4 regions of the Novosphingobium sp. 9U genome follow, and region 2 is predicted to be linked to each of the others. Evidence: predicted binding sites of a transcription regulator. Region 2 holds the regulator's gene; each other region holds the start of a gene.
What was found. Region 2 encodes LexA, which represses DNA repair genes until DNA is damaged. Its sites were predicted from a motif close to GTTCCNCNCTTGTTCT; they were not measured.
Positions count from the first base shown of each region.

Region 1: a site for LexA is predicted at 6,775-6,790, ahead of GV044_RS06235 (DUF6771 family protein). Genes of this name have one in related genera too.
Region 3: a site for LexA is predicted at 4,818-4,833, ahead of uvrA (excinuclease ABC subunit UvrA). Genes of this name have one in related genera too.
Region 4: a site for LexA is predicted at 6,670-6,685, ahead of GV044_RS05635 (error-prone DNA polymerase). Genes of this name have one in related genera too.

Region 1 is NZ_LR732469.1:1,364,505-1,372,457, reverse strand. It holds gene GV044_RS06260 (hypothetical protein) at 538-969, shown strand; gene GV044_RS06255 (hypothetical protein) at 969-1,622, shown strand; gene GV044_RS06250 (hypothetical protein) at 1,649-2,116, shown strand; gene GV044_RS06245 (hypothetical protein) at 2,118-5,942, shown strand; gene GV044_RS06240 (hypothetical protein) at 6,146-6,478, shown strand; gene GV044_RS06235 (DUF6771 family protein) at 6,814-7,080, shown strand; gene GV044_RS06230 (recombinase family protein) at 7,040-7,953, opposite strand, start outside.
Region 2 is NZ_LR732469.1:1,511,720-1,519,672, reverse strand. It holds gene GV044_RS07005 (citrate synthase) at 1-810, opposite strand, end outside; gene gltX (glutamate--tRNA ligase) at 824-2,290, opposite strand; gene GV044_RS06995 (ComEC/Rec2 family competence protein) at 2,320-4,566, shown strand; gene lexA (transcriptional repressor LexA) at 4,587-5,288, opposite strand; gene glp (gephyrin-like molybdotransferase Glp) at 5,358-6,578, opposite strand; gene moaC (cyclic pyranopterin monophosphate synthase MoaC) at 6,575-7,054, opposite strand; gene trpC (indole-3-glycerol phosphate synthase TrpC) at 7,198-7,953, opposite strand, start outside.
Region 3 is NZ_LR732469.1:1,121,909-1,129,861, forward strand. It holds gene GV044_RS05105 (ABC transporter ATP-binding protein) at 1-204, shown strand, start outside; gene GV044_RS05110 (N-acetylmuramidase domain-containing protein) at 303-1,352, shown strand; gene GV044_RS05115 (hypothetical protein) at 1,374-1,568, opposite strand; gene GV044_RS05120 (septal ring lytic transglycosylase RlpA family protein) at 1,631-2,182, opposite strand; gene GV044_RS05125 (M28 family metallopeptidase) at 2,329-3,969, opposite strand; gene GV044_RS05130 (hypothetical protein) at 4,308-4,688, opposite strand; gene uvrA (excinuclease ABC subunit UvrA) at 4,845-7,754, shown strand; gene GV044_RS05140 (hypothetical protein) at 7,940-7,953, opposite strand, start outside.
Region 4 is NZ_LR732469.1:1,236,795-1,244,747, forward strand. It holds gene grpE (nucleotide exchange factor GrpE) at 1-406, shown strand, start outside; gene GV044_RS05605 (hypothetical protein) at 532-792, shown strand; gene GV044_RS05610 (VOC family protein) at 1,560-1,952, shown strand; gene GV044_RS05615 (vgr related protein) at 2,114-2,539, opposite strand; gene GV044_RS05620 (copper chaperone PCu(A)C) at 2,608-3,132, opposite strand; gene dnaK (molecular chaperone DnaK) at 3,336-5,258, shown strand; gene dnaJ (molecular chaperone DnaJ) at 5,337-6,461, shown strand; gene GV044_RS05635 (error-prone DNA polymerase) at 6,715-7,953, shown strand, end outside.

The DNA of each region.
Region 1 (7,953 bases), 150 kb from region 2:
TGGTGGATCGCCCCAAGCCGCCGCCGTTAACTCTGACGATCTTGGAACCGGGCGTTATCAGCGTGGATAGAGCGCCCGTCATTTGCATCTACGGCCAACGCTAGTCGCCCGTAGTGGTGTCACTGGTTGGGGCTTCCCGCCTGCGCTCGACACTCGCGCCGTTCCACCTACTACACCTCCAAGGAAATCAATCACCCCGAGGCAGCTTCGCGGTCCCGGCATCCGCTTCATGGTAACTCCGGGTGGTGGTATTATCTTGAGAGAGTATACCGCCGCAGCAGTTCTCTCCGCCATATTTATATTCTGAAATAAGGCAAGCAGGGGTGAAATAAGGCAAGCGAAAGCTGCGGCACTAAATAGTTCGTGCCAAACTATCCTATCAACTTTACACCCGCTACGCCTTCAAGCGAGCGCCTTGCGCTAGTCAACAAACAATCGGTTCAAGCGTCACCATACAGTGGCGCTACCAGCGTCGTAAATAATTACTCGTATTGGGCGCTCGAACTTAACTTCCCGAGAATGTCGCCTAACAAGGCGATGGCGCACAGCGCGTGGCTCGACTCGTTGAACGGCTCTACGGGAACGTTCTTCTACAGCCCCAACACAGGTGTGGTGGCGATCCCTCGCACGCTGACCCTCGCTGCGGGTGCCTTCCCGATGTCGAACATCGTGAGCATTGCGGGCTTCGCAGCTAACGCCCCGACTGGTCTACTACTGGGACAGTTTGTCAGCATCGCTGACCAGCTTGTCCGCTTGAGCGTAGTGGCCGCCACGGCAGATGGTCAGGGGAGGGCGGTGGTCGAATTCAATCCTCCGCTAGGCGCGGGCAAGCCAGTTGGCACGACGATCAACACATCCAACCCGCGTGGCATCTTCCGCCTGATGATGGCTGAGAGTGGGACCGGCTATCAGGTGGACTTCGACCGAGCGCCGGAGTTCTCGACCCTTGTGGCTGTGGAGGCGCTGTAATGCGCCCCGGTATCGATCAGGCATGGCTCGACGCTCTGTCCAAGAGCGGCATTCAAACCGCCCTGATGGCGCGGCTCGACTTCGCCAGTGAGACCATCTGCGTTTGGTCAGGTAGCTTCGCCATCAGTGTCAATGGTAACGCTGACACACTGCTCAACGGAAAGACCTTCTTTCCCATCGCGCAAGGTATCGTCGCTGAGGTGGGCGAAAACGCCTATAGCTATAGCGGCTCGGAAGCTTTCGAGATGACGCTGGCGATCCCCGACTCTGTTCCGCAGGCGCTCGCCAATGCTGCCGTCTACGAGGCCGAGTATATGGCACGACCAGCCACCATCTGGCGCGCGGTCATGATCTCCAAACCCGGCATCGGCACACCTTCGCAGTGGCTGTTCAAGCGCATCCGTTCAGGACAAATGGACAACCTTGAAGTCTCGAACGGCGCTGACGGGCAGACATTCAAACTTACGATTGAAGCTTACGCAGCGGCGGCATCGAGCACGACGCAAAGCACCTACAGTGATCAAAAGCGGTTCGATGCCACGGACACGTCGCAAGACTACATGGCATCAAGCATGAACGCGCAGCCGGGTAAGGTTTCATCCGCAAGTGCTTCCATCGGCTATGGATATGGCGGCAGACAAGCTTCGGAATGATGGAGCACGCATCGGCTAAATAGTCGATGGGCAAGACTAAACTCGAAAGATACGAAGATTGGGAAGACAGGCTTCGCACCTACCTCGACACGTGCGCTGAGAAGAAGTTCGAGTATGGAATTCATGACTGCACACTTTTCGCTGCGAGTGCCGTCCAGCGCATTACGGGGCACGACTTCGCCGCCGAACTTCGCGGCACTTACACGAATGCTAAGTCTGCCGCTGTAGTTCTTCGCGAGCACGGTGCCGGGACACTCTTGAAGACAGTCTCTGCGTGCCTTGGTCGGCACCGTCACGTCGCCTTCGGCAAGCGTGGCGATGTGGTGATGCACAAGGGCTCGCTCGGCATCTGTGCGGGGTCGATGAGCTTGTTTGTCGGCGCGCTCGACGACTTCGGTCAGCCTCTTGCGCCCGACGATATCACCAAGAGCCGGGAAGGGCTGATCCCGTGGCCAACCCTGTTATGTGACCGCTGTTGGCTCGTGGGCCACTAAGGTGTCGAAGGTTGTCAAAACCGTCCTGATCGTCGCCGCCGCCGTCGCGATGGTCGTCTTTGCTCCGCAGATCGGCGCATTCCTCGCGACTGCGGCGGCAAGTGCCGGGATTACCGTCACTGCGGCAGCAATATCGAGCACGCTCGTCAGCATCGGAATTTCGATGGCATTGGCGGCAGCATCGAGTTTGCTGCTCCCGGTTCCGAAAGCGAGCCAGAGCCGAGCTGACCGGCTCAACCTCAACATCGACACGACCGCTCCGCGCAAGATCGTCTTTGGACGCACGAGCGCCGGTCAGGATGTCCGCTTCAAAGAGACTTGGGGGAAGGACAAGGACCGCCTCTCCCTCGTCGTCGCAAACGCCAGCCATAAGATTAGCGCGGTTCGATCCGTCTACCTCAACAACGAGTTGAGCCACAACGGTGCGAGCGTCACCGGCAAATACGCCAGCGGTATCGTCGAACTCTCGACGTGTTTGGAAGGCACGCCGAGCAATGGTCGTGCGGTCGGGTCCGGGGCTTACTGGTCGAGCACCTCCACGTTCGTCGGCTGCGCATATTCGGTCATCACCTTCCGCACGGACAAGGCCAAGGTTTTCCCTGATGGCTTGCCGTCGCGCATCACCACCGTCGTTGATGGTTGTCTCGTATATGATCCGCGCCGCGACAGCACGCGCGGCGGTAGCGGCACGATGCGCGTCGGTGATCAATCGACGTGGGCGTTCACAGTCGGTGGCGTGGACATCGGGCGCAATCCCGCGCTGGCGCTAATCACATATCTCATCGGCTACAGGATCAATGGGAAGCTCGCTTGGGGATGGGGCCTGCCGCCCGAGAAGATCGATTTCGCCAGCTTCATCCGCTACGCCAACCTTTGCGAAGAGCCGGTGACGCTCAAAGCTGGGGGAACCACGCCAAAGTATCTCGTAGATGGCATCTTCTCGACCGGCGATAGCCACGAGACAGTTGTGAACGCCATCTGCGCCACGATGGGCAGCACGGTGCTGGTCGATACCGGTGGCGTGTTCAACTTGATTGGCGGCTACGACGACACGCTATCAGTGCCGTTCGCGTTCAGCGATGATGACTTGATCGGCACCGACAACTGGAATCCATCGCCGACCTCACGCGAACGATTTAACATCATCAAGGGACGCTTCGCCGATCCTTCGACTCTCTACACGCTCGCAGATTGGGGGCGGATCGAAGTTGATCCCATGTTCGACAATATCCCGCGAACTCTCAGCATCGATTACGGACTTATCGACAGCGCGGAAGCCTGCCAGCGTATCAGCAAGCAAAGACTCTATGCAGAGAAGTGGGGTGGCATCTTCACAGGTGTGTTCGGCCCAAGAGCTTTTGCGGTCCAAGTCGGCGATATCGTCACCCTTTCCCACCCGCGCCATGGCTGGAACAACAAGCGCTTTCGCGTCATCAGCCAGAGCGAAGCTCATGATCTGATCTTCCAGATGTCGCTGCGCGAAGACGATAGTGAAATCTATGCGTGGGACTCACAGGAGTATACACCGCCACCCGCGAACCTGCTGAACGAAGAATATGATCCTGCCCTTGCGGAAGTCGTGATGGGCCTCTCGCTTTCGACGCTCAATCAGGAAGGCGCGAACGGAGTAACGACATCCTTTGTTCAAGTGACTTGGACGCCATCAACGTCCGCGCGCGTCTCGGAAGTTGAGATCAACACCAAGCTCGCGACTTCCAATGTCTGGACGGAGCAGGGCGGCAGGATCGAGAACACGGGCACCTATCTGTTCAGCGCGGAAGTCGGCGGCGCGGCGATCAATGTTCGTGCCCGCTATGTCATGGACAATGGTGTTCGTGGGCCGTGGTCGAATTCCGATGTCATCACCAGCACGAACAATCTCAATAGCTGGAACGGCGTCTACGGTGACAAGAAGCCCGAGGATAACGCTACGGTTGGCGCACCCGGCGATACCGTGGTGGGGACCAGCACCGGCAACTTGGTCGTTCAGCGGATCGAGCAAGCTCATGCGGCGATTGGCGGCATCAATACCCTAACGACTTCGCTCACGAGTTCGATCAATGATCTTGTTGGCGTGTATGGGACTACCGCATCTGCCGCAGCAAGCGCCAGTTCAGCGGCACAACATGATGCGAACGCGCAGACAGCGGCGCAGAACGCGGACGCGGCTCGCAGTGCGGCAGAGGGCGCTTACCAAAGCTCCTTCACTCAGGCGGGGCAGGCTGAGACTTTCCGCAATCAGGCGAGCACCTTTGCTGCCAACGCTTCGGGTTCGGCAGCGACCGCAAGCGAGCAAGCCAATCTTGCCGCCAGTGCCCGGACAACTGCTGAGAATGCCGCATCGGCTGCGAACACGTCGGCGGGCACAGCATCGGCAAAAGCCAATGATGCAGGAATCGCTGCATCGGCGGCACAGACTTCTCAGGTGCGAGCTTCTACCTTCGCCCTTGATGCGGCTGGACGTGCAACCAATAACATTGTGGGCCGTAGCGCCTTTGACGAGCGTGGCCGTGGCTCGTGGGACGGACAAGCACAGGTTCTACGAGATGACGGCGCGGGCGGCTTCTATGTCCTGCAACAAACCAACCGTGACGTCTTCGAAGGTGAGTTCATCCCCGGCGACTGGTCGGATCGACGCTTCCGTGTTTCTGGTAATGCCGCCGCGTTTGGAGCCTATATCGGACGCGCTGGCCTTCAGTGTCTCATGCCTGATGGTAGCCATCGCTATCCGCTGGTCCCAGCGGGCGGTCCCTACGCGGGCTATGCTGATTTTTCCGGCGAAATCGTCGTGCCACAGGGTGCTGTCGCCGCCCGACCTTTCCTCCAGTCGGATGGACCATGGGACGCGAGCGATCACGGGGTAAACTGGCGATCCATTCGGATTGAAGACATCACAGCCGAGCGTCGCGCTAAGGATTTTGCCGATGCGGCAAGCACGAGCTACTCCAATGCGGAGATCAAGGCTGGTGAGGCGGGCAGCTACGCCTCGGCGGCATCCGGTCACGCCAACACAGCGAGCATTCGGGCGGGCGACGCAGAGAACTCCGCCTCAACTGCGTCCGGTGCGGCTGCCGTTGCGACTGAAAAGGCGTCGCAGGCATCTACAAGCGCGTCACTATCAGCGTCATACGCCAACGATGCCAGCGCGAGGATCAGCCAAGTCGAGGAAGCCGCTGCCAGCGCGAACCAAGCTGTAGCGCAACGGCTGGATAATCTTGAGGCCACGACTGGTGGGCAAACCTCACGGCTTAATACTGTCGAGCAAGTCGCGGCGACGGCGCTCGATCGGGTGAGCGGCGCGAGATGGTCCAAGGAGGCCACTGCCGGAAACGGCAGGGCTCAGCTTACTGTGTATGCCTACGACAATAATGGGAACCTCGCCTCTGGTGTGGACATCATCGGTGATCTTTCTGTCTCTGGAAATGTGCTTGTCAGCGGTAGTGTTCTTACGGGAGCTATCCAGCAGAATGGCATCACTGCCGCCAGCACCATGACAAGCTCCGGCAACTTCCCAATATCGTTTTCTCTGTCCCATCAGCCAAGAAGCGCAGAGTCTTTGCTGGAAGTCACGATATCGGGCATCGCCGATGTTCCGGCAGGGACATCGATACGGGCACTTGGCGATCTTTATATCGGCAATTATATGATTGCGGGAGGCATTCGCTTGGGTAAAAATAACCAGTCGAACACCTACAGTCTAACTCGCCTTGCTGGTGGGTCTTCATCTCCGGTCACCGTCGTTTTTGATACCCGGCAGGACGGAACCAGCCAAGATGGTCCCGGATTCATCGACTGCACAATCATCATTAAAGAATTTAAGCGTTAAGTTGGACACCTAAATGGACAATGGAATATTATGTAGTTTTCGACAACGCTTCGGGTGATGTAAAATGGCGCGGACAAGGGCCCGAGGGCTCTGCCGCAATCCAAGTTCTCGACGACGGACTCGCCACGATGGTAGTCCCGCAAGGGGCGCTGCGGGGGGCTGATCTCGATATTGAGATGATCAAAGCTCTTGCCGCCAAGCAGGTGGATCGCGCCGCCGAGATGGTCCGTCTACGCTTTGTCAGCGATGGGGCGGCGCAGATGCTAACTTATACCACGAAGGCAGCGGAAGCGCGGGCCTACATCGCCGATAACTCCTCTGCTGTCCCATTCCTATCGGCTGAAGCGAGCGCTCGTGACATGACCGTTGCCGCGCTGGCGCACGAAGTCATGGCGATGGTCGAGCAATGGACGATGATCGGCTCGCGGATCGAAGGTCGGCGAATGGGTGCAAAGGCCGCGCTCGGCACTGCCTCTAACCTCGCCGAGATCGCGGTTGCCATCGGCATCGACTGGAGTGATGTGACGGCAGCTTGAGCGGAGATCATGAGGCTACCTAACAAGTAGGGGAAGGGTGGCCTTCGCTGCTGCCAAAGCCGTTATCGTGCCAGCGAGCATCCTGCTCCAAGGGAATTGCCGCAACTGTGCGAGCGCCGACACGAAAAGTGCCGACTTTAGCGCACCAGCTTCCGCAAATATCTTGACCTGTTTGGTTGTCTGCTCGTCCATCATCGCACCTCATGAACAGAGCCGTTTGCACGTTCTGTCATCCCTTCAACCCGCGATCCCGCGATCCGATGCGTTTTTAACGAAGCTGTTAGAGGGTTTGAATCGTTCCCGTTATGTTCTAATCAGGTCGAACGGGGATTCGCATGATCATCAGCCAAGAACGCATCGCAGAGCTTCTACTCTTAGAGTCACCCGGATGGTGTCGCGCTGGCCTGACCGCGCCAGATGAGCGTTTACGGGAGCGTGCCGCCGATGAGCTTGCCACGCTGGTCTACTCGCACCTCGACGCTCCCGATCCGCCTTGTCGAGACGCTCGTCAGATGATGCTGCCGCTTCAGTTATGTCCTGTGGTGCAAGCGAATGAAGGCTCTACCGCGCTCGCGGCTTTTTCGCATCGCGACGGCGAATGAAGTCCTTGGCGAGGGGAGTGTCGGAGTAGTCGCGGCCTTCACGCACGAGATCGAGAAAGCCCGCCCGACCGTCCGAAGTGATATGCATCGCGCCCAATCCGCTCACCAATCTGACCGTCGCAACGCCCCGAAGCGGATCGAACTCGATCCCGTCAATCAGGTTTTGAAAGGCAGCTTTCACTCGAAGCCGTGCCGCGAACCGTGCCTCATCGTCTTCGGCGGTGAGCAAATCGCGCACGTCGTTCACTCGGATCAGGTGCTCACCCGGCGACACCTTGCCGCGTGCGATATCAAGTTCGATCTCGGCCTTCGATATCTCGGCAACGGTGGCGGCTTTCTCTGCCTCTATGTCGGCCAAGGCCGTCAACGTTGCGGCGCTTTCCGGTAGCTTCCGCAATACTGCAATAAGGTTAGCGGCTTCCTGAGTGAGTTCTTCAGCACGTTTGCGAGCATTCGCCAGCCGCGAAGCCAGTGGCGCAACATCATCGGGGGCGATGAAGTGTGTGTCATCAAGCGCCAGATGAAGAAGCTTCTCAAGCACAGACGCTTCGACGTGATCGTAGCGTATCTTCCCTTTGGCCTTACAAATGCCATAGCGGGCGTTCCTGCATTCGAGGTAGGCATAGCGCCTCCCGCGCCCGTTTCCCGTGAGCGTGCGCCCCACGCTGCCCTTACAGACGGAGCAGGAGGCGATACCGCCGAAAAGGTTTTGCGCCTCACCAGACTTAGCCCCACCACTACCCATCCGCGTCCTGATCGCCGCTCGTGCGCGCTCTACGAGTTCGGCCTCGACTATGCGCGGGTAATAGGACCGAATGACTTCACCGGTGGGCTTGCGGCCCGGTCCCGTTCTGACATGGTATTCACCCTCGA
Region 2 (7,953 bases):
CGCTTCGTTGGCGCCGCCATGCGCAGGACCCCACAGGCAGGCGATACCCGCGGCGATGCACGCGAACGGGTTTGCGCCCGACGATCCGGCAAGCCGCACGGTCGAGGTCGAGGCGTTCTGCTCGTGGTCGGCATGGAGGATGAAGATCCGGTCCATCGCCTTTTCCACGGCCGGCACCACCTCATATTCCTCCGCGGGCACACCGAACGTCATGCGCAGGAAGTTGCCGGTGTAGCTGAGATTGTTGTCGGGGTAGAGGAAGGGCTGCCCGACCGAGTACTTGTACGCCATCGCCGCGATCGTCGGCATCTTGGCAATCAGACGGTGCGAGCTGATCTTGCGGTGCTCGGGGTCCGCAATGTCGGTGCTGTCATGGTAGAACGCCGAAAGCGCACCGACCACGCCGCACATGATCGCCATCGGGTGCGCGTCACGGCGGAAGCCGCGGTAAAACGTTGCAAGCTGCTCGTGCAGCATGGTGTGGCGGGTAATAGTGGTGGAGAAGTTGTCGAGCTCGGCCCCGCTTGGCAGCTCGCCGTTCAGCAGGAGGTAGCACACTTCCATGAAGCTGGATTGCTCGGCAAGCTGCCCGATCGGATAACCGCGGTGCAGAAGGACGCCTTCGTCACCATCAATGTAGGTCAGCGCGGATTCGCAAGCCGCCGTCGAAGTGAAGCCGGGATCGAAGGTGAACTGCCCGGTCTGCGCATAGAGCTTGCGGATGTCGATCACATCCGGACCGACGCTGCCTTGCAGAACCGGGTAGTCGAAATCCTTGCCAGCGATGGTGAGTTTTGCCTGGTTAGCCAAGTGTCTTTACTCCCTAGACATGCGACCCTGCCGAAGCGCTAGCCTGCGCGGCAATCCGCGCAAGGCTCTCGTCCCGGCCGAGCAGAACCAAAACGTCGAAGATTCCTGGCGAGGTCGTCTGACCCGTCAGGGCAGCTCGCAGGGGCTGTGCCAGCTTGCCGAGGCCTAGCCCCAGCTCCTCGGCCATGGTTTTCAGTGCCGCCTCGAGCGGCTCGGCCAACCATTGCGCCTGAGTGGCAAGTCGATCGTGCATGACGGCGAGGCGCTCTTGCGCGTCGTCGGTCAGCAGCGCGGCCGCTTTCTCGCTGAGCGCCAGCGGTCGCGTCGCAAACAGGAACGCAGCCCCGTCAGCGAGTTCGTTGATGTCCTTCGCGCGCACCTTGAGCACCGGCATGGCGCGGGTGAGCAGATCAAGGTCCGGCGTACCACCAAGGCGTTCGGCGACCATGGCGGCGAGGCGGGCATCATCCGCCTCGCGCATGTAGTGACCATTGAGGTTCTGGAGCTTGACCAGATCGAAGCGGGAGGGCGACTTGCCGACGTCGGCCATATCGAACCACTCGACGGCCTGCTCGCGGGCGATGATCTCGTCGTCGCCATGTCCCCAGCCAAGCCGCAGCAGGTAGTTAAACAAGGCTTCGGGCAGGATGCCCAGGTCGTCACGGTAACTGTCGACGCCCAGCGCTCCATGGCGCTTGGAAAGCTTTGCTCCGTCCGATCCATGGATCAGCGGCACATGCCCATAGACCGGCCGCTCCCAGCCTTCGATGGCGCTCATCGCATCGATGATCGCCAATTGGCGGAACGCGTTGTTGAGGTGGTCGTCGCCCCGGATCACGTGGGTCACGCCCATGTCGTGATCATCCACCACCACCGCCAGCATGTACGTGGGGGTACCGTCAGAGCGCAGCAGGACGAAGTCGTCGATCTCTTCGTTGCGGACGGTAACGCGGCCTTGGACCAGATCGTCGATGACGGTTTCGCCATCCCGAGGAGCCTTGACGCGCACGACATAGGGGGCATCGGACGGGTATTCGGCAGCGTCGGCATCACGCCATGCGCTGAGCAATCGGAACGGCCGCCGCTCCTCCTGCGCCTTGGCACGGTGAGCGGCGAGCTCCTCTTGCGTCATGTAGCAGCGATAGGCCTGGCCGGCCTCGATCAGCTTGTGCGCGACTTCGGCATGGCGGGCGGAGCGGGCGAACTGGAAGGTCGCAGGCTCGTCACCGTCGAGGCCGAGCCAGCTCAGGCCGTCGAAGATGGCGCCGATCGCCGGCTCGGTCGATCGTGCGCGGTCGGTGTCTTCAATGCGCAGGAGGTACTTGCCGCCATGATGACGAGCATAGAGCCAGTTGAACAGCGCCGTGCGAGCTCCGCCGATATGGAGGTAACCCGTCGGTGAGGGCGCAAACCGCGTGACGACCGGCCGGGCGCCGGCGTTTCCGCCTGGCGTGGCCTGCGTTACGCTGCCGCTTGCCATCACTCGATCCTTCCTGTCCAATGCGCGCCATGGCCAGCGGAGCCGCGCGTCAAGATATCCTGCCCCAAGGCGCTCCGGAGAACGCTGCATTGCAACATCGGCCATGGAACAGTGCGGCGCGGTTGTCGAGGCCCTTGCAGTCCATCGAGCAATTTCTTGGCGGCGCGCAGTTCGACCGCGCGCCGTGGCTCGCGGTGGCATTCGGCAGCGGGATCGTCCTCTGGTTCGCTCTCCCGCATGCCGGGCAGTGGTTGGCGCTGCTCGCGCTTTGCCTCGCTGTCTCGGCGACTTGCGCTGCAATCCTCCGATCCAGCGGCAACTATCCTTACCTGAGGTCGGCCGGGATCATCGTGCCTTTGGTACTCGCCGCCGGGTGTGGTTCGGTGTGGATGCGCTCGCATCTCGTGGGCGCTCAGCCGATTGCCCGGCCCATGGTATCGACGCTGACAGGGCGGATCCTGGCAGTGGAGCCGCAGCCTGCGCAGCAGCGCACACGCATCATCCTCGCAGCACGGGAGCCTGAGACGGCGCGCGCAATCCGCGTTCGCTTGAACCTGTCCGATAACCAGGGTTCGGGTGGGCGGCCTTTGCGCGCCGGTGCTTTGGTCCAGGTTCGGGCGCGCTTGGTACCACCCGCGGCGCCGATGCTGCCAGGCGGCTACAACTTCGCGCGCACGGCCTGGTTCAGCGGGCTGGCGGCGACCGGGTCTGCGCTATCACCTCCGATCGTGCTGGAGCGCGGACGCGGTGGTGTGTGGCTGAGCGGAGTGCAAAGCGCACTGAACGAGCATGTGCGGGCTCGCCTCGATGCAAGCGAGGCGGGCATTGCCGCGGCGCTGGTCACTGGCGACATGGGCGGGATCACGGATGGGGACACAGAGGCGATGCGCGACTCTGGCCTTGCGCATCTGCTCTCCATCAGTGGGCTCCATGTCAGCGCAGTAATCGGCGCTGTGTACTTCGTTGCGCTGCGGCTGCTTGCACTATGGCCATGGCTGACCTTGCGCGTGCGCTTGCCGGTCATCGCTGCCGGGTTCGGCGCCCTGGCTGGCCTTGGCTACACGCTCGTCAGCGGCTCTCAAGTCCCCACCGTGCGATCCTGCATCGGCGCCTTGCTCGTCCTCGCCGCATTGGCGCTCGGCCGTGAGGCGCTGTCGCTGCGGATGCTGGCGATAGCGGCCTTCCTCGTGCTGCTCCTATGGCCCGAGGCGGTGATCGGACCCAGCTTTCAGATGAGCTTTGCCGCGGTTCTGGCGATCGTCGCCCTGTCGGGTGCGGCACCGATCCGCGCGTTCATCGCGCCCCGCGAGGAGAGCCTGCTGCTGCGGGCACTTCGTCATCTCGCGATTCTGCTGCTCACCGGTGTCGTCATTGAGTTGGCGTTGATGCCGATCGGCTTGTACCATTTTCATCGCGCGGGACTCTACGGCGCTTTGGCCAACATCGTCGCCATCCCGTTGACGACGCTGGTGATCATGCCCGCGGTGCTCGGTGCGCTGGTACTCGACGTCGTCGGTCTGGGCGCACCGGCATGGTGGATCGCGAGCCAATCGGTAGCCTTGCTGACCGGCATCGCGCACTGGGTTGCGAGCAGGCCCGGGTCGGTGACCGTGATGCCGGCATTCGGCGGTGAAGCGCTCGCGCTGTTCGTGGCCGGGGCACTCTGGCTGGGATTGTGGAGCAGCAAGGTGCGCTGGCTTGGGCTGCTTCCTGTTTGCGCCGGCGTGGCCCTGCTGCTTGCCGCTCGCCCCGCCGATGTGCTGGTGTCCTCGGATGGCCGGCATGTCGGTCTGATGTCCGGCGACGGCACCACCCTGTACATTTTGCGCGAGACCAGGAGCGACTTCGTACGCGACAACCTGACCGAGATCGCTGGGATGAGCGGCGCGCCTGTCCTCATTTCGTCATGGCCGGGCGCGCGGTGCAATTCCGATGCTTGCGTGATTGTGGTAGCCCGGGGCGGCCGCGAATGGCGGCTGTTGCTAACACTCGGGCACGGTGTGCTCCCCGAACGATCCCTGGCGGCGGTCTGCGAGCGGGTCGACCTGGTCGTCGCGGATCGTTGGCTTCCGCGCAGTTGCCAGCCTCGCTGGCTCAAGGCCGATCGCAATCTGCTGGCCCGCACAGGCGGCCTCGCCATCGACTTGAGCGCGCCGCATGTCCGCACCGTAGCCGAGGGCGAAGGCGATCATGGCTGGTGGCGCGTGGTCGAGGACAGGCCTAAGCGACCTCGCCCGACTGCCACACCAGCATCGCCGGCCAAACCGCCGGGCTGACCCGGAGATCAGCGCACCACTCAGTTGTAGCGGCGCAGCAGCCCGGCGAGCTTGCCCTGAACCTCGACGTCACCGGTGCGGTAGATCTGCGGCTCATACGCGGCGTTCGCGGGATCGAGGCACACCATCCCGTTCTCGCGCCGCAAGTACTTGAGCGTCGCTTCCTCGCCATGCACGAGCGCGACCACGATCTCGCCATCGCGTGCAGTGCTGGTGCGCTTCACCAAAGCAAAGTCACCGTCCAGGATGCCCGCTTCGATCATAGAATCGCCCGAAACCTCCAGTGCGTAGTGCTCACCGGCACCCAGCAAGGCGGCAGGAACGGGTAGGGTGGTCTGCCCCTCAAGCGCTTCGATCGGAACACCGGCAGCGATGCGGCCGTGGAGTGGAATCTCTATCACATCGTTCGCAGGCTGCGGAGCCGCCGCACGCGGCCGCGCCGCATCGTTGCTGTTCGCGGCGGTGGTATTCGCAGCAGCACGTGGCGCCGGCGGGCGAGCACCCAAATTTTCTGGCTGCTTGAGCACTTCGAGCGCCCGCGCCCGGTTGGGCAGGCGCCGGATGAAGCCGCGTTCCTCCAGTGCGGAGATCAGGCGGTGTACGCCCGACTTGGACTTGAGATCCAGCGCCTCCTTCATCTCCTCGAAGCTGGGAGAGATGCCCGTCTCCTCAAGGCGGACCTGGATGAACCGGAGCAATTCGTGCTGCTTACGTGTCAACATGTCCGCCGCCTCCTCAGGCGTTCTTCTCGTGAACAATTGGCGAACAATTAAGCAACAAAAATGGTGTCGTCAAGCCGTCCCGCCATTTTCGAGCCAGTACGCCCGGACGGCGTCCCCAGCCGCCGCCGGCTCGGCATTTGCGGGTCGATCGATAAGGACATTGCTGGCCGCGAGCGACGCCAGCGCGCTGCTGTCCTGCAGTTGCTGCGGGGTAACGAGATCGTCGGCCCAGACCGCGCGCAGGAACGCCCGGCGTCCGCCGTTGGCGGGCAGCGGTGCGGCCAGGCGCATCGTCACGGACCGGGGCAGGGGCGCTGCCGCCCCGAACAGAGCGCGCAGCAGCGGAAGCATGAACAAGTACGCAGTGACGTGGCTGGAGACCGGATTGCCGGGCAACCCCAGGATGATCTGGCGCCGGCCGCCGGCCTCCCGGGTCGCCACGAGGATCGGTTTGCCGGGCTTGATCGCGACGCGCCAGAAGCCGATCTGCGCGCCCCACGCTTCCAACGCAGGGCGCACGAGGTCATGGTCGCCGACCGATGCGCCGCCGCTGGTGACGATCACGTCGGCATCGTCGCCTTGCGCAAAGGCGGCGGCGAGCGCGTCCATGGTATCGCGTACCGGGCCGATACGGCGCACGTCGCAGGCGACCGAGCGCGCCATCGAAGCAAGCATCGCGCCATTGCTGGCCGGGATTTGGTGCGCGCCGCAATCTTCGGGATCGGCCGCCAGCTCGTCACCGCTGTCCATAACCAGGACGCGGGGACGCCGCCGGACGGGGACATAGGCGTGGCCCGCGCTGATCGCCAGGGCGAGCTGCGCCGGGCCGATGCGGGTGCCGACCGGCAGAACCTCGGCGCCGGCCGAGAAGTCCATCCCGCACGGCCGGATGTGCTTGTGTGCAGGCCTGGGCGGCTCGCCGGTAAGCGTCAGGCGATCGCCTTCGCGTGCGAGATCCTCCTGCAGGATGACGGCACCTGCGCCGGTCGGCAGCACCGCTCCGGTAGAGATGCGGATCGCCTCGCCCGGCTCAAAAGTGCCGGAAAAGGGATGTCCCGCAGCACTCTCGCCGATCACCTGCCACGGGCCGGCCAGATCGCCCTCGGTCACGGCATAGCCATCCATCGCGGACAGTGCGACCGGCGGCTGCGTTCGGCGGGCATGGAGCGGTTCGGCGAGATAGCGGCCGAGCGCGCTGTCGGCATCGACACGCTCGATCGGCATAGGTCTCGCCAGCGCGAGAAGTTGGGCCTGCGCCTCCTCCAGCGGGATCGGTGGATCGCGAGTCATGCTGACGGTGCGCGCCAGTGGCCCGACTTGCCGCCGCGCTTCTCGATCAGGCGCACGCCTTCGATTACCATCGCTTTGTCGAGCGCCTTCGCCATGTCGTAGACGGTGACGAGCGCGATGGTGACGGCGGTGATCGCCTCCATCTCGACGCCCGTCCTACCCGTCAGCGAAACGGTGGCGGTCGCGCGCACGGCGTCATCCTCGAAGGCGAAGTCGAGATTGACCGCGTCGATCGCCAGAGGGTGACACATGGGAATGAGATCCCCGGTGCGCTTGGCGGCCATGATTCCGGCGATCCGGGCAGTGCCCAGCACATCGCCCTTGGGCGCGTCGCCAGCGCGGATGGCGGCAAGCGCCTCGGCGCTCATGCGGATGCGCCCCGAAGCGACTGCGAGGCGCTGCGTTTCAGCCTTGGCGCCGACGTCGACCATGCGCGCAGTGCCTTCGGCGTCGATGTGGGTCAGCGACTTGCTCATGCGCCAGTTGCCGCAATTGCCGGTGTCCAGAAGCAAAGTATTTCCGCCGATTCCAGGTCTTCGGCAGGGCAGGCGATGGCGTCGAGGCGAGTCATGCCGGTCTCATGCCAGAGCGTGTCGCTGTAGGACAGGGCGTTCGCAGCTCAGCCGAACAGCAGGGTGCGGGTGGCAGCCTCGATATCGGGCTGGCGCATGAGGCTCTCGCCCACGAGGAAGGTGCGGGCGCCGCAGGTGGCCAGGCGCTGGAGATCGGCGTGGCTGTTGATCCCGCTTTCGCTCACCAGCAGCGTGCCTTGGGGCGCGAGTGGGGCGAGGCGCTCGGTGGTGGCGACATCGGTGGCGAAGCGCTTGAGATCGCGATTGTTGACGCCGATGAGGCGCGATTTCAAACCGTTAGCACGGTCCATCTCATTCTCATTGTGAACTTCGACGAGGACGTCCATGCCACGCTCGATCGCTGCCGCTTCGATCTCCACCATTTGCGTGTCGTCGAGCGCCGCGACGATGATCAGGATCGCGTCGGCCCCGATGGATCGAGCCTCGGCGACCTGCCAGGGATCGATCATGAAGTCCTTGCGCAAGACCGGCAGATCGCAGGCTGCGCGCGCGTCCATCAGGTAGTCTTCATGGCCCTGGAAGTACGGAGCGTCGGTCAGGACCGAAAGGCAGGCTGCACCGCCGTGCTGGTAGGCGAGCGCGTGCTCTGCAGGACGAAAATCGTCGCGGATCAAGCCTTTGGACGGCGAAGCTTTCTTGATCTCTGCAATCAGAGCGAAGCCTGAACCGGCCTTGGCCTCAAGTGCCCGGCGAAAGCCGCGCGGTGCGGTCTGCTCGGTCGCGCGCGCGTCGAGGTCGGCGATCGTCGCATAACCTTGCCGCTGCGTGACTTCCTCGCGCTT
Region 3 (7,953 bases), 390 kb from region 2:
GAGGGCAGGGGCGTGGTTCTGGTGCTGCACGATCTGGCGACGGCTATGAACCATGCCGACCGCGTGCTGGTGCTCGATCGTGGCCGTCTTGTCGCCGACGGACCACCGGGCCAGGCGCTCTCCGAAGCCGTGATCCGCGACGTCTGGGGCGTCGAGGCGCGCTGGCTTGGCGAGCCGGGCGCACGGGCGCTCGCGATCGGCTGAGCATTCGTCAGCCGCCACGGGGGTGGCGCAGAATAGACTTTCCTACAACCGGGATCTCACGATACTCTTCCACCTTCCTGAGGGGGAAGGCCACAAGCATGTCAGACGAATTCATCGGCGATCCGACGCCGCTGCGCGATGCCGACTACGAAAAGGCGGCGCGTGACTTGGGCTGTACTGTCGCGGCTGTGCGCGCAGTGGCGCAAGTCGAGAGCGCGGGCGGCGGCTTCCTGGCTGACGGCCGGCCCAAGATCCTGTTCGAGCGGCATATCTTCCACAATCGAACGGGCGGCAGGTACAGCGCCGCGCACTCCGACGTTTCGTGGCCCACGCGCGGCGGGTACCTGGGCGGAGCGCGCGAGTACGAGCGGCTCACCGCGGCATTGAAGCTCGACCGCAAGGCGGCGCTCGAGTCGGCCAGCTGGGGCAAGTTCCAGGTGATGGGGTTCAACTGCTCGAGCGCCGGGCACGCCAAAGTGGAGAGCTTCGTCAAGGCGATGGTCTCGGGCGAGCCGGCGCAGCTGGCCGGGTTCGTCGCGTTCATCAAGACCTGCAAGCTGGACGACGAGCTGATCCGGCGTGACTGGGCCGGCTTTGCGCGCGGATACAACGGCGCTTCCTACGCCGCGAACGCCTACGACCGGAAGATGGCGGACGCTTATGCGCTGTTCGCCAGCGGCGGCGCGCGGACCGAGAACCCGATGCCGCTGCTCAAGATCGGCGACACCGGGCAGGACGTCATGCACCTCCAGGAACTGCTGGGGCAGGTGCCCGACGGCGACTTCGGGCCGGGCACCAAGTCCAAGGTCATGGCGGCGCAGAAGAAGGCGGGCATGTACGCGGACGGCATCGTCGGGCGGCAGACCTGGGAGCTGCTGCTCTCTGCACCGGCGGCCAAGCCTGCCGATAAGCACGCTGCAAAGCCGGGCAAGTCACCTGCGGTAACGCCTGCCGAGCGCAGCCGCCCGCCGCTGCGTCAAGGTAATAAGGGCGAGGACGTAAAGCTGCTGCAGATCCTGCTCAAGCTGGAGCCGGATGGCGAGTTCGGACCCGGAACCAAGGCCGCGGTGGCCGCCTTCCAGAAGTCGCGCAGGCTCACGCCCGATGGCGTGGTGAGCGCCGGCACCTGGAAGGCGCTGCTGGCCTGAGACCCGGCGCCGGCGCGTGCGTCAGGTCACCTGGCCGCGCTTGAGCGGGTTGTCGCCCTTAGGCATGTCGTCGGTGGGGGACTGTTCGGGCACGCTCGCGGTTGCCTCGTCCAGATGGCGGTCGAACACCAGCGATCCGGTCTTCTTGTCGATCTGGTCGCGGCGAAACGGGATCTCGGCGCCGATCGAGGGCTTTTGCTGGTCGGTCTGGCTCATGGTTCTCTCCTCGTGTTTCCACATCCAACACACGAGCTCGAGCGGGAGTTCCGGCCTGCGCGTCAGAGCGCGCCGACGCCTGAGACGAACCGATCGCGCAGGGCCTGCAGCACCCGCGGCGGCAGCGGATCGAGCGCGCGGGCCGGTTTGCCCTTGCGCAGAGCGGCGCGGTCGGCCTGCGAGGGATCGGCGACGCGCACCCGCACCGCCGCCTGCCCCTTGGCCCGCATGCCGAGAAGTTCGGCTGCTCCGCGCGACAAGTCCAAGATGCGCCCGCGCGCCACGAACGGTCCGCGGTCGTTGACGCGCACCAGGATGCGACGTCCAGTGTCGAGCGAGGTCACTTCGACATAGCTGGGCAGGGGCAGGGTGGTGTGGGCCCCCGTGATCCAGGCGGGCCGGAACTTCTCGCCGTTTGCTACGCGGTTGCCGCTTTCGCTGCCGTACCATGAGGCATAGCCGAGCATGTCGTAGCCCGGCTGCGCCGCGGGCGTGTAGGTCGTGCCGCGCACCTTGTAAGGCGCGCCGATGCGAACCGGGGTGTCACTGACGGGGCGGTAGTGACCGCCGCAGGCGGAGAGGGCGAGGGCGGTCAGGATGGCGAGGGTGCGCAGTGCCCCTCCACCACCAGCCTGCGGCTGGCGCTCCCCCTCCGCGATACTAGCTGGGGGAGGATCAAGCGAGTGCCTATCCAAATCCTCCCCGAGCCCGCTCGGGGTGGGGGACCGCTCGCGCAGCGAGTGGTGGAGGGGCAGGACCCTCACCGCCGCACGCCGGCACTCCGGTCCCGCACCGCCTTGAACTCTGACCCTGCCTTCCACTCGGGCCAGCCGGTCGAGTTCGACAGCTCCTGCGCCATGGTCCCGACCAGCTCGATGTCCTGCACCGCGCCGGCGAGGTTCCAGCTGGCGTCCCAGGCGTCGCAAGCCTGGTGGTAGCACTGGCCGGTGTAGCGATCGATCCACGCCTGCCCCGCCGCCCGGCCGCCTTGCTTGAGGTCGGAGGCGCCGGCGATGCCCATCTGCAGCAGCACCGGCACGCCGCGCTTGGCAAAGGAGAAGTGGTCCGCACGGTAGAACAGCCCGCGCTCGGGCAGGCTCTCGGGCGTGACGGTGCGCCCTTGTGCCTTGGCGATGCGCGCCATGTCGTCTTCCAGCGTGTCCTGACCCTGGCCGACCAGCACCACGTCGTTCGCCGCGCCCGCCGTCTGCAGGATGTCGATGGCGAGGTTGGCGACCGTCTTTTCCATCGGATAGATCGGATTAGCGGCATAGAACTCGCTGCCGAGCAGCCCGCGCTCTTCCGCCGTCCAGAACGCGAAGACGACGCTGCGATCCGGCGCGGGCCCGGCCTTCAGGGCGCGGGCGATCTCCAGCAAGCCGCCGATGCCGAGCGCGTCGTCGTTGGCGCCGGCCCGGTACACGCGGCCTTGCGCATCGGGCGCGCCCTTGCCGTAAGCGTCCCAATGCGCGCCGAGCGAGACTACTTCGTCGGCCCGCTTGGCGCCGGGGATACGCCCGAGCACGTTGTGGCTGGCGATCTCTTCGTGGGTGACGGGCACGTCAGCGCTGAAGGTGACGCCCTTGAGTTCGACCGGCCGGAAGTCGGCGCGGCCTGCGGCCTTGCGCAGCGTCGTCAGGTCGAGCCCGGCGCGCGTGAACAGCGCCTGCGCCGCGCCGCCCTCGATCCAGCCTTGCAGGCGCAGGCTGGTCAGGTCCTCGGGCTTGCGGACGATGTCGTAGTTCTCACCGCGCGGGCTGGTTACGACGTTCCAGCCATAGCCGGCACCGGGCGTGTCGTGGACGATCAGCGCGCCGATCGCGCCGCGGCGGGCGGCTTCCTCGAACTTGTAGGTCCAGCGGCCGTAGTAGGTCATCGTCCGCCCGCCGAACTTGCCGGCGACGGCGTCGCCCGGCGTGGCGGCGAAGTCGGGGTCGTTGATCAGGATGACCGCGACCTTGCCTTTCAGGTCCTGGCCCTTGAAGTCGTCCCACTGGCGCTCAGGCGCAGAGACTCCGTAGCCGACGAAGACCAGCGGTGCCTTGTCGATCCGCGCGGCATCGTCAGGGCGCAGGGTGGAGACATAGATTTCCTTGCCAGGCGTGACCGGCGTGCCGCCGAAGCGCATCGTCCCCTGGCCCAACGTGGTGTGCAGCAGCGGCACGGTCTGCAGCCACTGGCCGTCGGGTCCGCCGGGCTCCAGCCCCGCCTCTTGCATGCGCGCGATCAGGTAGCCGATCGTGCGCTCCTCGCCCTTGGTGCCGGGCGCGCGGCCTTCGAACGCATCGGATGCGAGCGTCTTCACATCGCGCGTGATGCGCGCAGGATCGACGGTGACCTTGGCGTGTGCGGGCAGGGAGGTGGCAAGAAGGGCGGCGGCGAGAAGCAACTTGTGGTTCATGGGGTCATCCTAGCTGCGTGTGGGATGGCAGGACAACCTTGCTTACCTCGTCCCAGAGCGATTGCTGCTCGGAAGGCGGAGGCGATGTCGTCCAATTGGCCGATGCCGGGTCGGCGGCAAGTAAAGCCGCGCGATCGCTGGAGCCCTTGACAGGCTTGCGCTTTTGGCATGGAAGGGATCGCGCCCGATTGGTCCGTACAGGTCCAGCTCGCACTGGCTCAGCCGCAAACAAGCGGCCTCAATCCACACCGCTAGGGCTCAGCTTGTGGAAGCGCACCAACCAAGACCGCAGGTCACCTGAGTACTTACGAGTCGCTACGAGCGCACCTCAACCACGCTCAGTACCCGCAGTCGTACCCCGTCGGGCAGGCTGCGCGATCCTGCTCCCACTGCGCCATCTCACGATCATAGCGCCGGCGTTCTTCGCGATAACGGGCTAAGTCCTGCGCATAGGCCTGGCTGCGCGCACCATAATCGTCTGCTTCCTTAAGGCGCCGCTCAGGCCGTGCTTCAGCATAATCTTGCCAGCCACCCGCATAGCGCGCGTCCCGTTGCCGGACGTAGGCGAGCTGATCGAGGTTCATCTTGCGGATCGTCTCACGGTCGCGCGCGATCGCCTCGGGGGTCATCGTCGGATCATGCGGATTGTCCGCCAGCGCGCCTTGCGGCAGCATCGTCGCTGCGGCGCTTGCCGCGCAGAGCCAGGCCCCGATCCTCATGTCTTTTCCCCGCGATCCCCGTTGGTTGTGGCAGGAACATGCCTGCAAACGGGGCGCTCCGCAAAGCCATTGCGATGAGCCGAACGCACCCCATCTACTGCCCCGGACCGCCGCCCCGCTTGATCGGCGCGAACAAATCTGGAACAGACTTCCCGCATGAGCTTGACCCACATCACCGTGCGCGGCGCGCGCGAGCATAACCTCAAGGGCGTGGACATCGCGCTGCCGCGCGACAAGCTGATCGTCATCACCGGGCTGTCGGGCTCGGGCAAGTCGAGCCTGGCGTTCGACACGATCTATGCGGAAGGTCAGCGTCGCTATGTCGAGAGCTTGAGCGCCTATGCGCGCCAGTTCCTCGAGATGATGCAGAAGCCCGATGTCGAGCACATCGACGGCTTGAGCCCCGCGATCTCGATCGAGCAGAAGACCACCAGCCGCAACCCGCGCTCGACCGTCGCCACGGTGACCGAGATCTGGGACTATATGCGCCTGCTGTGGGCGCGGGTGGGAGTTCCGTATTCGCCCGCGACCGGCCTGCCGATCGAGGCGCAGACGGTCTCCAACATGGTGGATCGCGTGATGGCGCTGCCCGAGGGCACGCGCGCCTACCTGCTGGCGCCGGTCGTGCGCGGTCGCAAGGGTGAGTACCGCAAGGAACTGCTCGAATGGCAGCGCGCCGGCTACGCCCGCGTCCGCGTTGATGGCGAAATGTACCAGATCGAGGACGCGCCCGCGCTCGACAAGAAGTACAAGCACGACATCGAAGTGGTGATCGACCGCATTGCCGTGAAGGACGGGATACAGACGCGCTTGGCGGACTCGTTCGAGCAGGCGCTCAAGCTGGCCGAGGGGCTGGCCTACATCGACCTGGCCGACGGCAACGTGCCCGGCCGCGAAGGGGGCGAGGGCACTGCGCTGAAAGGCGCCGGCCTCCCCCCCAACCGCATCGTCTTCTCCGAGAAGTTCGCCTGCCCCGTCAGCGGCTTCACCATCGAGGAGATCGAGCCGCGCCTGTTCTCCTTCAACGCCCCGCAAGGCGCGTGTCCGGCCTGCGACGGCCTGGGCGAGAAGCTGCTGTTCGATCCCCAGCTGGTGGTCCCCAACGAAGGCCTCAGCCTCAAGCAGGGCGCGGTGGTGCCCTGGGCCAAGTCGAACCCGCCTAGCCCCTACTACATGCAGGTCCTCACCAGTCTCGCCGAGCATTTCGGCTTCAAGCTGGAGACCAAGTGGGAGGACCTGCCCGAGGAACACCGCGACGCCATCCTGTTCGGCACCAAGGGCAAGGCCGTCCCGCTCACCTTCAAGGACGGGCGCAAGAGCTACACCGTCAACAAGGCGTTCGAGGGCGTGATCGGCAACCTCAACCGCCGCATGCTCCAGACCGACAGCGCCTGGATGCGCGAGGAGCTGGGCAAGTTCCAGACCGCGCAGCCGTGCGAGACCTGCCACGGCAAGCGCCTCAAGCCCGAGGCGCTGTCGGTGAAGATCGCGCAGAGCGACATCGCCACCGCCGCGCGCCTCTCGGTGTCGGACGCGCACGCCTGGTTCGGCGAACTGGACGCCAAGCTCACCCCGCAGCAGAGCCAGATCGCCAAGGCCATCCTCAAGGAGATCAACGAGCGGCTGGGCTTCCTCAACAACGTCGGGCTGGACTACCTGAACCTCGACCGCACCAGCGGCACTCTCAGTGGCGGCGAGAGCCAGCGCATCCGCCTCGCCAGCCAGATCGGCTCGGGGCTCTCGGGCGTGCTCTACGTGCTCGACGAACCCTCGATCGGCCTGCACCAGCGCGACAACGACATGCTGCTCGCCACCCTCAAGCGCCTGCGCGACCTGGGCAACACCGTCATCGTCGTCGAGCATGACGAGGACGCGATCCGCGCCGCCGACTACATCGTCGACCTCGGCCCCGGCGCCGGCGTCCACGGCGGCGAGGTGGTGGCCGAAGGCACGCTCAAGCAGGTGCTGAAAAGCAAGACCAGCCTCACCGCCGCCTACCTCAACGGCACGCGCGAGATCGAGGTCCCGGCCAAGCGCCGCAAGGGCAACAAGAAGTTCGTCACCGTCGAGAACGCGCGCGCCAACAACCTCAAGGGGGTGACCGCCAAGTTCCCGCTCGGCACCTTCTGCTGCGTCACCGGCGTGTCGGGCTCTGGCAAGAGCTCGCTCACCATCGACACGCTGCAGGCCGGCGCCTCGCGTCAGCTCAACGGCGCGCGGGTGATCGCGGGCGCGCACGACAGGATCACCGGGCTGGAGAACTGCGACAAGGTCATCGAGATCGACCAGTCGCCGATCGGCCGTACCCCGCGCTCCAACCCGGCGACTTACACCGGCGCCTTCACCATCATCCGCGACTGGTTCGCCGGCCTGCCCGAAAGCGCCGCGCGCGGCTACAAGCCGGGGCGCTTCAGCTTCAACGTCAAGGGCGGCCGCTGCGAGGCGTGCCAGGGCGACGGCCTGATCAAGATCGAGATGCACTTCCTGCCCGACGTCTACGTCACGTGCGAGGAGTGCCACGGAAAGCGCTACAACCGCGAGACGCTGGAGGTGAAGTTCAAGGACAAGTCCATCGCCGACGTGCTCGACATGACGATCGAGGATGCCGAGGAGTTCTTCAAGGCCGTCCCCCCGATCCGCGACCGCATGCACATGCTGAACGAAGTGGGCCTGGGCTACGTCAAGGTCGGCCAGCAGGCGACCACGCTGTCGGGCGGCGAGGCGCAGCGCGTGAAGCTCGCCAAGGAGCTCGCCCGCCGCTCCACCGGGCAGACGCTCTACATCCTCGACGAGCCGACCACCGGCCTGCACTTCGAGGACGTGCGCAAGCTCCTCGAAGTGCTCCAGCGCCTCGTGGACCAAGGCAACTCGGTGGTGGTGATCGAGCACAACCTCGACGTCATCAAGGTGGCCGACTGGATCATCGACCTCGGCCCCGAAGGCGGCGTCCGCGGCGGCGAGATCGTCGCCACCGGCACGCCCGAGCAGGTCGCGGCCAACCCGGCAAGCTTTACCGGGCGGTATTTGAAGCCGTTGTTGGAGAAGGGCAGAGTGAACGCGGACTAGCCGAGCCCGTCGTCCCGGACTTGATCCGGGACCGGTTCCGCCATGCCGCGCCCTCTCGTGCGAACGCCGGAGAAGGACGGTTCACGTAGACGCGGAGACAAACAGGAAGATGCGAGGGCCATCGCCCTCGCGCTCCCAGAAATCGAAGCGAGCGACGCTCCGTGTGATCGCCGCAGCGCAGAGCTCTACGCCATCCCCT
Region 4 (7,953 bases), 270 kb from region 2:
GGCCGAGACGCAGAACGTGCGCCGCCGCCTGGAAAAGGACATCGCCGACACCCGCGCCTATGCCGCCACGGGCTTCGCGCGCGACATCCTTTCGGTATCCGACAATCTCAGCCGCGCGCTCTCCGCAATCCCCGCCGAACTGCGCGAGGACGAGAAGCTGAAGAACCTCGTCGCGGGCATCGAGGCGACGGGGCGTGAGATCGACAAGGTCTTCGCCTCGCACGGCATCAGCCGCATCGCCGCGGTCGGCCTGCCGCTTGATCCCAACCAGCACCAGGCCATGATCGAGCTGCCCTCCGCCGATGCCGAGCCCGGCACCGTGCTGCAGGAACTGCAAGCCGGCTACATGATCAAGGACCGCCTGCTGCGCCCCGCGATGGTCGCGGTGTCCAAGAAGCCCGACTGATCGTGCGTGCCCCTCTCCTCGGGAGGGGAGGGAGTGGCCGCGCCAGACACGAAAACTCACGGAACAAGCCTGCGCCTTCCCCGTTGACCCTGCACAGAACAAGTGTTGGGTCACGGAGAATAGTCATGCGTAAGTTCATCCTCCCCGTCATGGCTGCCGGCGTACTGGCACTCGGCGGCTGCGCATCCAACTACGGCGGCGAGGGCGCGCTGGTCGGCGGTGCCGTGGGTGCGGGCGTCGGCGCGATCGCCGGTGACGTCGGCGCAGGCGCCGCGATCGGCGCGGCTGCGGGCGCCGTCGCCGGCTCGCAAGTCGAGAAGGACCGCAACGGCGGCTGCTACCGCTACGACCGCGACGGTCGGCGCTACTACGACCGCGACTGCTGAGGCTGGTTTTAGCCTAGGCTTGGAAGAGGACGCGGACGCTTCGGCGTGCCACGCCCTGGGTCGTTAGAGAGCCGCCGGGCGGTGAGGCGGCAACGGACTATAAAACCTCGATCGATTCCGCGGTCATCCTGAACTCGTGTCAGGATCTATCGCGCTGACTAGCGCTGCCGACGCGGCCGAACATAAGGTGTGTGTCGCCAACTAAGCCATGAGCCACCCACGCGATGGCTCCTAAAAGCACCTTTAGGTAACGTCTGCTTCAGCTGGTTAGCTGCCGTAGATGCCTACCGCTCTGAGCCCAAAATCCACGGCAGGTGTAAGGCTCTAACCTGCGCCTGCAAGTGGGCGTGAGCAGCAGGTTCGCCAACGTCCGCAAGGGGCGGATGGCGGACGTTTCCATTATACACCCGACGCATGAGCATCATCGGCATTGGACAGACAATTCGGCATGTCCTCCTTCACACCCCTCCCATCATGGCTCTGCTGTTCTGGACGCGGATAGCTTTTGATGACGGCTACAACGCCGGTTGGACCGCCTCACAAGGATCGCGAAGCCACGCGCCGCTCGGGGACCCGACAACTTGGATTGTCTGTAGCGTTCTATCAGCAACAAGCCTTATCCTGGTGGCTCATGGGAAGCCAAAGATCGGCAACGCGCTCGCAGCTATCCTTTGCCTGCTTGCGAGTATGATCTGGATCGCAATGTCCCGCTGATGTCCATTATTGAGTTCTTGCCGTCGATCGTCGTCGGAGCATAATGCTCTGCCATGAACGCTGCTACGCTTCGTATTGCCCGTCCTAGCGATGACATAGAGGCCTTGGTTCCGTTCTACCGTGACGGGCTTGGGTTCGATGTTCTGTACCGATTTGCAGACCATGATGGCTTCGACGGTATAATGCTGGGAAGTCGCGGCGCGCCTTACCACCTCGAATTCACGAAAGCGCACGGCCACGCTGCCGGTCGAGCGCCCACGCAAGAGAACCTCTTGATCTTCTACCTTCCTGATCTGCCTGACTGGCAAGCGGCGGTGGATCGGATGGAAGCAGTTGGCTATTCGCCAGTTCCGGCTTTCAACGCCTATTGGGATCGGCATGGCCGAACCTTCGAAGATCCTGACGGCTACCGGATTGTGCTTCAAAACTCAGCTTGGGGCATCTGAGCATCGTCGGCTTTCGCTGGCAGCGTCAGGACGATTTCAGATCTGAGATTGGTGAGTCGCTGCCGCTCGCTCTTAGGGCTTTCACCCTCTTGCAAACACACCGTCACCCTGGTCTGCACCCCGGGGCTCTGCTTCTCTTTGCACGTAGGTATAACCCGAAGCTACGCCCTGAACGGCAACACCCCACGATAGCTCTCCAGCGGCGATGCCCCGGGCACATGCACCCCGCGCTCCAGCAAAAACACGTGCCGCACGATCTCGGCCTGCTGCTCCAGGCCATAGCGCTCCAACCGCCACCCCGGTCGCAGCACATAATCGTAGCGGCACAGCGGATGGCGCATCAGGGGCAAGTACCAGCGGCCGCGATGCTGGGTTTGCCAGACGTGCGTCATCTCATGCAGGAACAGCGCCTGCGCCTGCAGGCTAGCATGCGCAAAATCATCTACATAAAGCGACGAGCGCGGGTGGAAGTGGACGTGGCCGGTCGGTGCCATCAGCGTGTTCACCGGCTGGAACGGGAACCAGCGGCGGCGCTTCACCCGTACCGGCTTGCAGTCGATCTCTTTGCCGAAGACCGAGCGGATCAACGCGCGCTCGCCGGGGGTGAGCGGTCGCTGCCCGCCGGGCAGGCACGTGCAATCGGGCGCCGGCTCGCTCAGTGGTTCATCCCCGCCATGCCGCCAGCGTCGGCGCCCATGGCTTCAACTTTTGCCGGTATCGAGATCTTGTCGCCATCGGCAAAGGTCAGCGTCAGTTCGCTCTGACCGCCGGCCTTGAGGCTGGGATCGATATCGAACGCCATGACATGCAGCCCGCCCGGCACGAAGGCGATCGAAGCGCCCCCTGCGATGTCCACCGTCGCGACCGGCGCCATGTGGCCGCCCGACGTGCGGTGCATCTCCGCTTTGCCGACGCCTTGCACGTGCACGCCCGCCAGTGTGATCTTGCCGGGCGTGTTGTTGGCGACGCGGAAGTAGGCAACGCCCGGTCGGCCCGGCACCACCGGCAGCACCAGGCGGGCCGCACCCGCCGTCACGCCCGGCTTAGCGTCGGGGCCGAGGGCATCGGCGCTCTCACTCGCACCCGCGCTACCCTGCGCGTCGGGCGCCTGCGAGCCCTTGCACCCCGACAGCGCGGCAGCGGTGACCAGCAGCGCCGTCAGCAAGGTGGCACGGTGCATTCTCATGACGGTTACCCTCTGCATATTGGTGCGATTTCGGGCTGTCTCATGCCTGCACACCGCTCTTGTGCCAAGCAAAACCCGCCCTATATCGCCCGCCGACGACATGCCCGAGAGGGACGTCACCGAGCCGCCAAGCCGCCTTGCTCCGCAGGGGGAGGCGATCCGCGCGGTGTCTACATTTGACGTGAGGAATGGGGATAATGGCTAAAGTAATCGGTATCGACCTTGGCACGACCAACAGCTGCATCGCGGTCATGGACGGCGGCAAGCCCAAGGTCATCGAGAATTCCGAAGGCGCGCGCACCACGCCTTCGATCGTCGCGTTCACGCGTGACGGAGAGCGCCTGATCGGCCAGCCCGCGAAGCGCCAGGCGGTCACCAATGGCGACAACACGATTTTCGCGGTGAAGCGCCTGATCGGCCGCCGCTTCGACGACCCGGTGACCAAGAAGGACACCGAGCTGGTTCCGTACACGATCACCCGTGGCAAGAACGGCGACGCGTGGGTCAGCGCCGGCGGCGAGGACTACAGCCCGTCGCAGATCAGCGCCTTCATCCTGCAGAAGATGAAGGAAACCGCCGAGGGCTACCTGGGTGAGACGGTCACGCAGGCGGTCATCACCGTGCCGGCCTACTTCAACGACGCGCAGCGCCAGGCGACCAAGGACGCCGGCCAGATCGCGGGCCTTGAAGTGCTGCGCATCATCAACGAGCCGACCGCGGCGGCACTCGCCTATGGCCTGGACAAGCAGGACGGCAAGACCATCGCGGTCTATGACCTTGGCGGCGGCACCTTCGACGTCTCGATCCTCGAGATCGGCGACGGCGTGTTCGAGGTGAAGAGCACCAACGGCGACACCTTCCTGGGTGGTGAGGACTTCGACTCCAAGCTGGTCGAGTGGCTGGCCGACAAGTTCAAGGCCAAGGAGAACATGGACCTGAAGACCGACAAGCTCGCTCTTCAGCGCCTCAAGGAGGCGGCCGAGAAGGCCAAGATCGAGCTGTCGTCCACTGCGACGACCGAGATCAACCTGCCCTTCATCACCGCGCGCATGGAAGGTGGCAGCACCACTCCGTTGCACCTGGTCGAGACGGTCACCCGCGCCGATCTGGAGAAGATGGTCGCCGACCTGATCCAGCGCACGCTGGAGCCTTGCCGCAAGGCGATCGCCGATGCCGGCCTCTCGGCCAAGGACATCGACGATGTCGTGCTGGTCGGCGGCATGACCCGCATGCCTAAGGTCCGCGAAGTCGTGAAGGACTTCTTCGGCAAGGACCCGCACACCGGTGTGAACCCCGATGAGGTGGTCGCGATGGGTGCCGCGATTCAGGCCGGCGTGCTCCAGGGCGACGTCAAGGACGTGCTGCTGCTCGACGTGACCCCGCTTTCGCTGGGCATCGAGACGCTGGGCGGCATCATGACCAAGATGATCGACCGCAACACGACGATCCCGACCAAGAAGAGCCAGGTCTACTCGACCGCCGAGGATAACCAGCAGGCGGTGACGATCCGCGTGTTCCAGGGCGAGCGCGAGATGGCGGCGGACAACAAGATCCTGGGCCAGTTCGACCTCGTCGGCATCCCGCCGGCGCGTCGCGGCGTGCCGCAGATCGAGGTGACCTTCGACATCGACGCCAACGGCATCGTCAACGTGTCCGCCAAGGACAAGGGGACGGGCAAGGAGCAGCAGATCCGCATCCAGGCTTCGGGTGGTCTCTCGGACAGCGACATCGACCAGATGGTCCGTGACGCGGAGAAGTTCGCCGAAGAGGACAAGAAGCGCCGCGAGGGTGCCGAGGCGAAGAACAACGCCGACAGTCTCGTCCATGCGACCGAGCAGCAGCTGTCTGAGCATGGCGACAAGATCGACGCTTCGCTGAAGTCCGAGATCGAGGCGGCGATTGCGTCGACCAAGACTGCGATCGAGGGCGGCGACACCGCCGAGATCACGGCCAAGTCGCAGGCGCTGACCGAAGTGGCGATGAAGCTGGGCCAGGCGATCTACGAGAAGGAGCAGGCTTCTGCTGCTTCGCCGGCCGCCGAAGCGGCAGCGGCGCGCGCCGGTGGCGACGATGACGTGGTCGATGCCGAGTTCTCGGAAGTGGACGAGAACAAGGGCTGATAACCTGATGAAAACCCTGGCCGCCGCTGGTGCAATACGCGCCGGCGGCGGTTAGTGTTTCAGGTGGGGTGAACACACGTGTCAGCAACTGAAATCGATTTCTACGAACTGCTCGAGTGCGAGCGCACGGCCGACGACAAGACGATCAAGTCGTCGTACCGCAAGCTCGCCATGAAGTGGCACCCGGACAAGAACCCGGGCGACAAGGAAGCGGAGACCCGCTTCAAGATGATCAGCGTCGCCTACGATTGCCTCAAGGACCCGCAGAAGCGCGCGGCCTACGATCGCTACGGCCATGCGGCGTTCCAGAACGGCGGACCCGGCGGCGGCGGGCAGGGCGACTTCGGCGATATCGGCGACATCTTCGAGTCCATCTTCGGCCAGGCTTTTGGCGGCGGTGGCCGCCAGCAGGCGCGTCGCGGCGCCGACTTACGCTACGACATGGAGATCAGCCTCGAAGAGGCATTCCATGGAAAGAAGACGGAAATCGAGATCGAAGTCTCGGCCGTATGCGATCCGTGCCATGGCTCCGGTGCGGAGCCCGGCACGGGCTCGCGCCGCTGCACCATGTGCGGCGGCCACGGCAAGGTCCGCGCTCAACAGGGCTTCTTCGTGGTCGAGCGCACCTGTCCCACGTGCCATGGCCGCGGTGAGGTGATCGAGAAGCCCTGCCGCGTCTGCCGGGGCGAAGGCCGCGTCGACAAACCGCAGACGCTGGAGGTCGACATTCCGCCCGGCGTGGATTCCGGCACGCGCATCCGCCTGTCGGGCAAGGGTGAGGCCGGACCGTTCGGCGCACCTCCGGGCGACCTCTACATCTTCCTCCACGTCAAGCGCCATGCCGTGTTCGAGCGGGACGGCACAACGCTGGTCACGCGCGTGCCGATCACCTTCACGACGGCGGCACTCGGCGGCGATATCGAGATCCCCGGCATTGACGGTGAGCGCCTGGCGATCGACATCCCCGCCGGCATCCAGTCAGGCAAGCAGCTGCGCAAGCGCGGCGCCGGCATGCCGGTGCTCCAGGGCCGCGGTCGGGGTGACATGGTGATCGAGATCTCGGTCGAGACCCCCACCAAGCTTTCGGCGCGCCAGAAGGAACTCCTGCGCGAGCTGCAGGACACCGAGACGGGCGACGAATGCCCCGGATCGAAGGGCTTCTTCGAACGCATCAAGAGCGTCTGGGCTGGCTTGGCGGAGTAGGGCCGCTTCGGCCAAGGTCGTCCCGGGTTCGCCCCGGGACCGGTTCCAAGATCTCGCGAACTTGCGCGAAAGCGGCCTGGCGCGAGGTCGCGACATGGCTAAACCGGTCCCGGGTCAAGCCCGGGACGACGTGGCCTGCTACCTCTTCAATCACCTCCGTAGTGCTTGTGGATAAGCAGCCTCTCCCGCTCTAGCCTCGACCATCAACAGAACATATCAGGAACGATCATTCCTGAAATTCCGTTGATCGATCATGCCCGAAGCCCCGCTAACCCCTGACCGCCGTCGTATTGCCATCGATCCCGACACTGTCGGGCCACCAGAGCGTGCACCGTTCGTGGAGTTGGGCATCGCAAGTTGCTTCTCGTTCCTGCGTGGCGCTTCCGATGCCGCGCAGCTGGTCGAGCGGGCTCTGCAGCTCGGCTACGATGCAATCGGCATCGCTGACGTGAATTCGATGGCGGGTGTCGTGCGCATCCATTCCGAAGCCGTGAAATACAAGCGCCGCCCGGTAATCGGCTGCCGCATAGAAACCGTCGAAGGTCTCGCCTTCCTCGCCTATCCGTCCGATCGTGCCGCCTACGGCCGTTTAAGTCGATTGATATCAGCGGGTCGCATGGGAACGCTGTCTGGAGGATGGCAAGATAAGGGTGTCTGTGAGATCACGTTGGATATGCTCTCAGAGCACTCGGAAGGCTTGCACCTTATCCTGATGCCCCCGCGTGATCTGCAAGCGAGGCATGAACTTCACGTTCTTAGCAACGTGGTCCCAATCTCCGCTGACAGAGACGCCGAACATCTGCCCAGGCGCCAGCTCAAAACCTTGGCCTTTGATGAACTTGTGGCACATCTTGCCGTGTCATTACCCACGATGCGCCACATCGCGGCATCCTACGTCCACACGGGCGACGATCTTGTTCGTATTGAAACACTAGACGCCCTGGCGCGTGCCAACGGGCTTTGCATACTGGCCACCAATGACGTGCTATATCACGAACCTGAACGTCGGCCGCTTCAGGATGTGATGACGGCCATCCGTCACAAGACCACGGTGGCACAAGCAGGTTGGCTGCTTGAACCTAATGCCGAACGGCATCTTAAATCTCCCGAAGAGATGGTACAACTTTTTGCCCGGTGGCCCCACGCCATCCTTGCGGCACGCGAATTGGCCGATGCTTGCAGCTTCTGTCTGACGGAGTTGCAATACGAATACCCCGAGGAGATCTGCCCGGAGGGTCTCGATCCGCAAGCCTATTTGACAAAGCTCACTTGGGAAGGTGCTGCTCGCCGCTACCCCGCCGGCACACCTGAGGCCGTAACGGACTCGTTGGTCAAGGAACTTGCCTTGATCGCTCAGATGAAGCTGGCAAGATACTTCCTGACGATCAAGGAGATCGTTGATTTTGCCAGAAAATGCGATCCCCCTATATTGTGCCAAGGCAGAGGATCGGCTGCGAATTCGGCTGTCTGTTATTGTCTGGAGATAACGTCC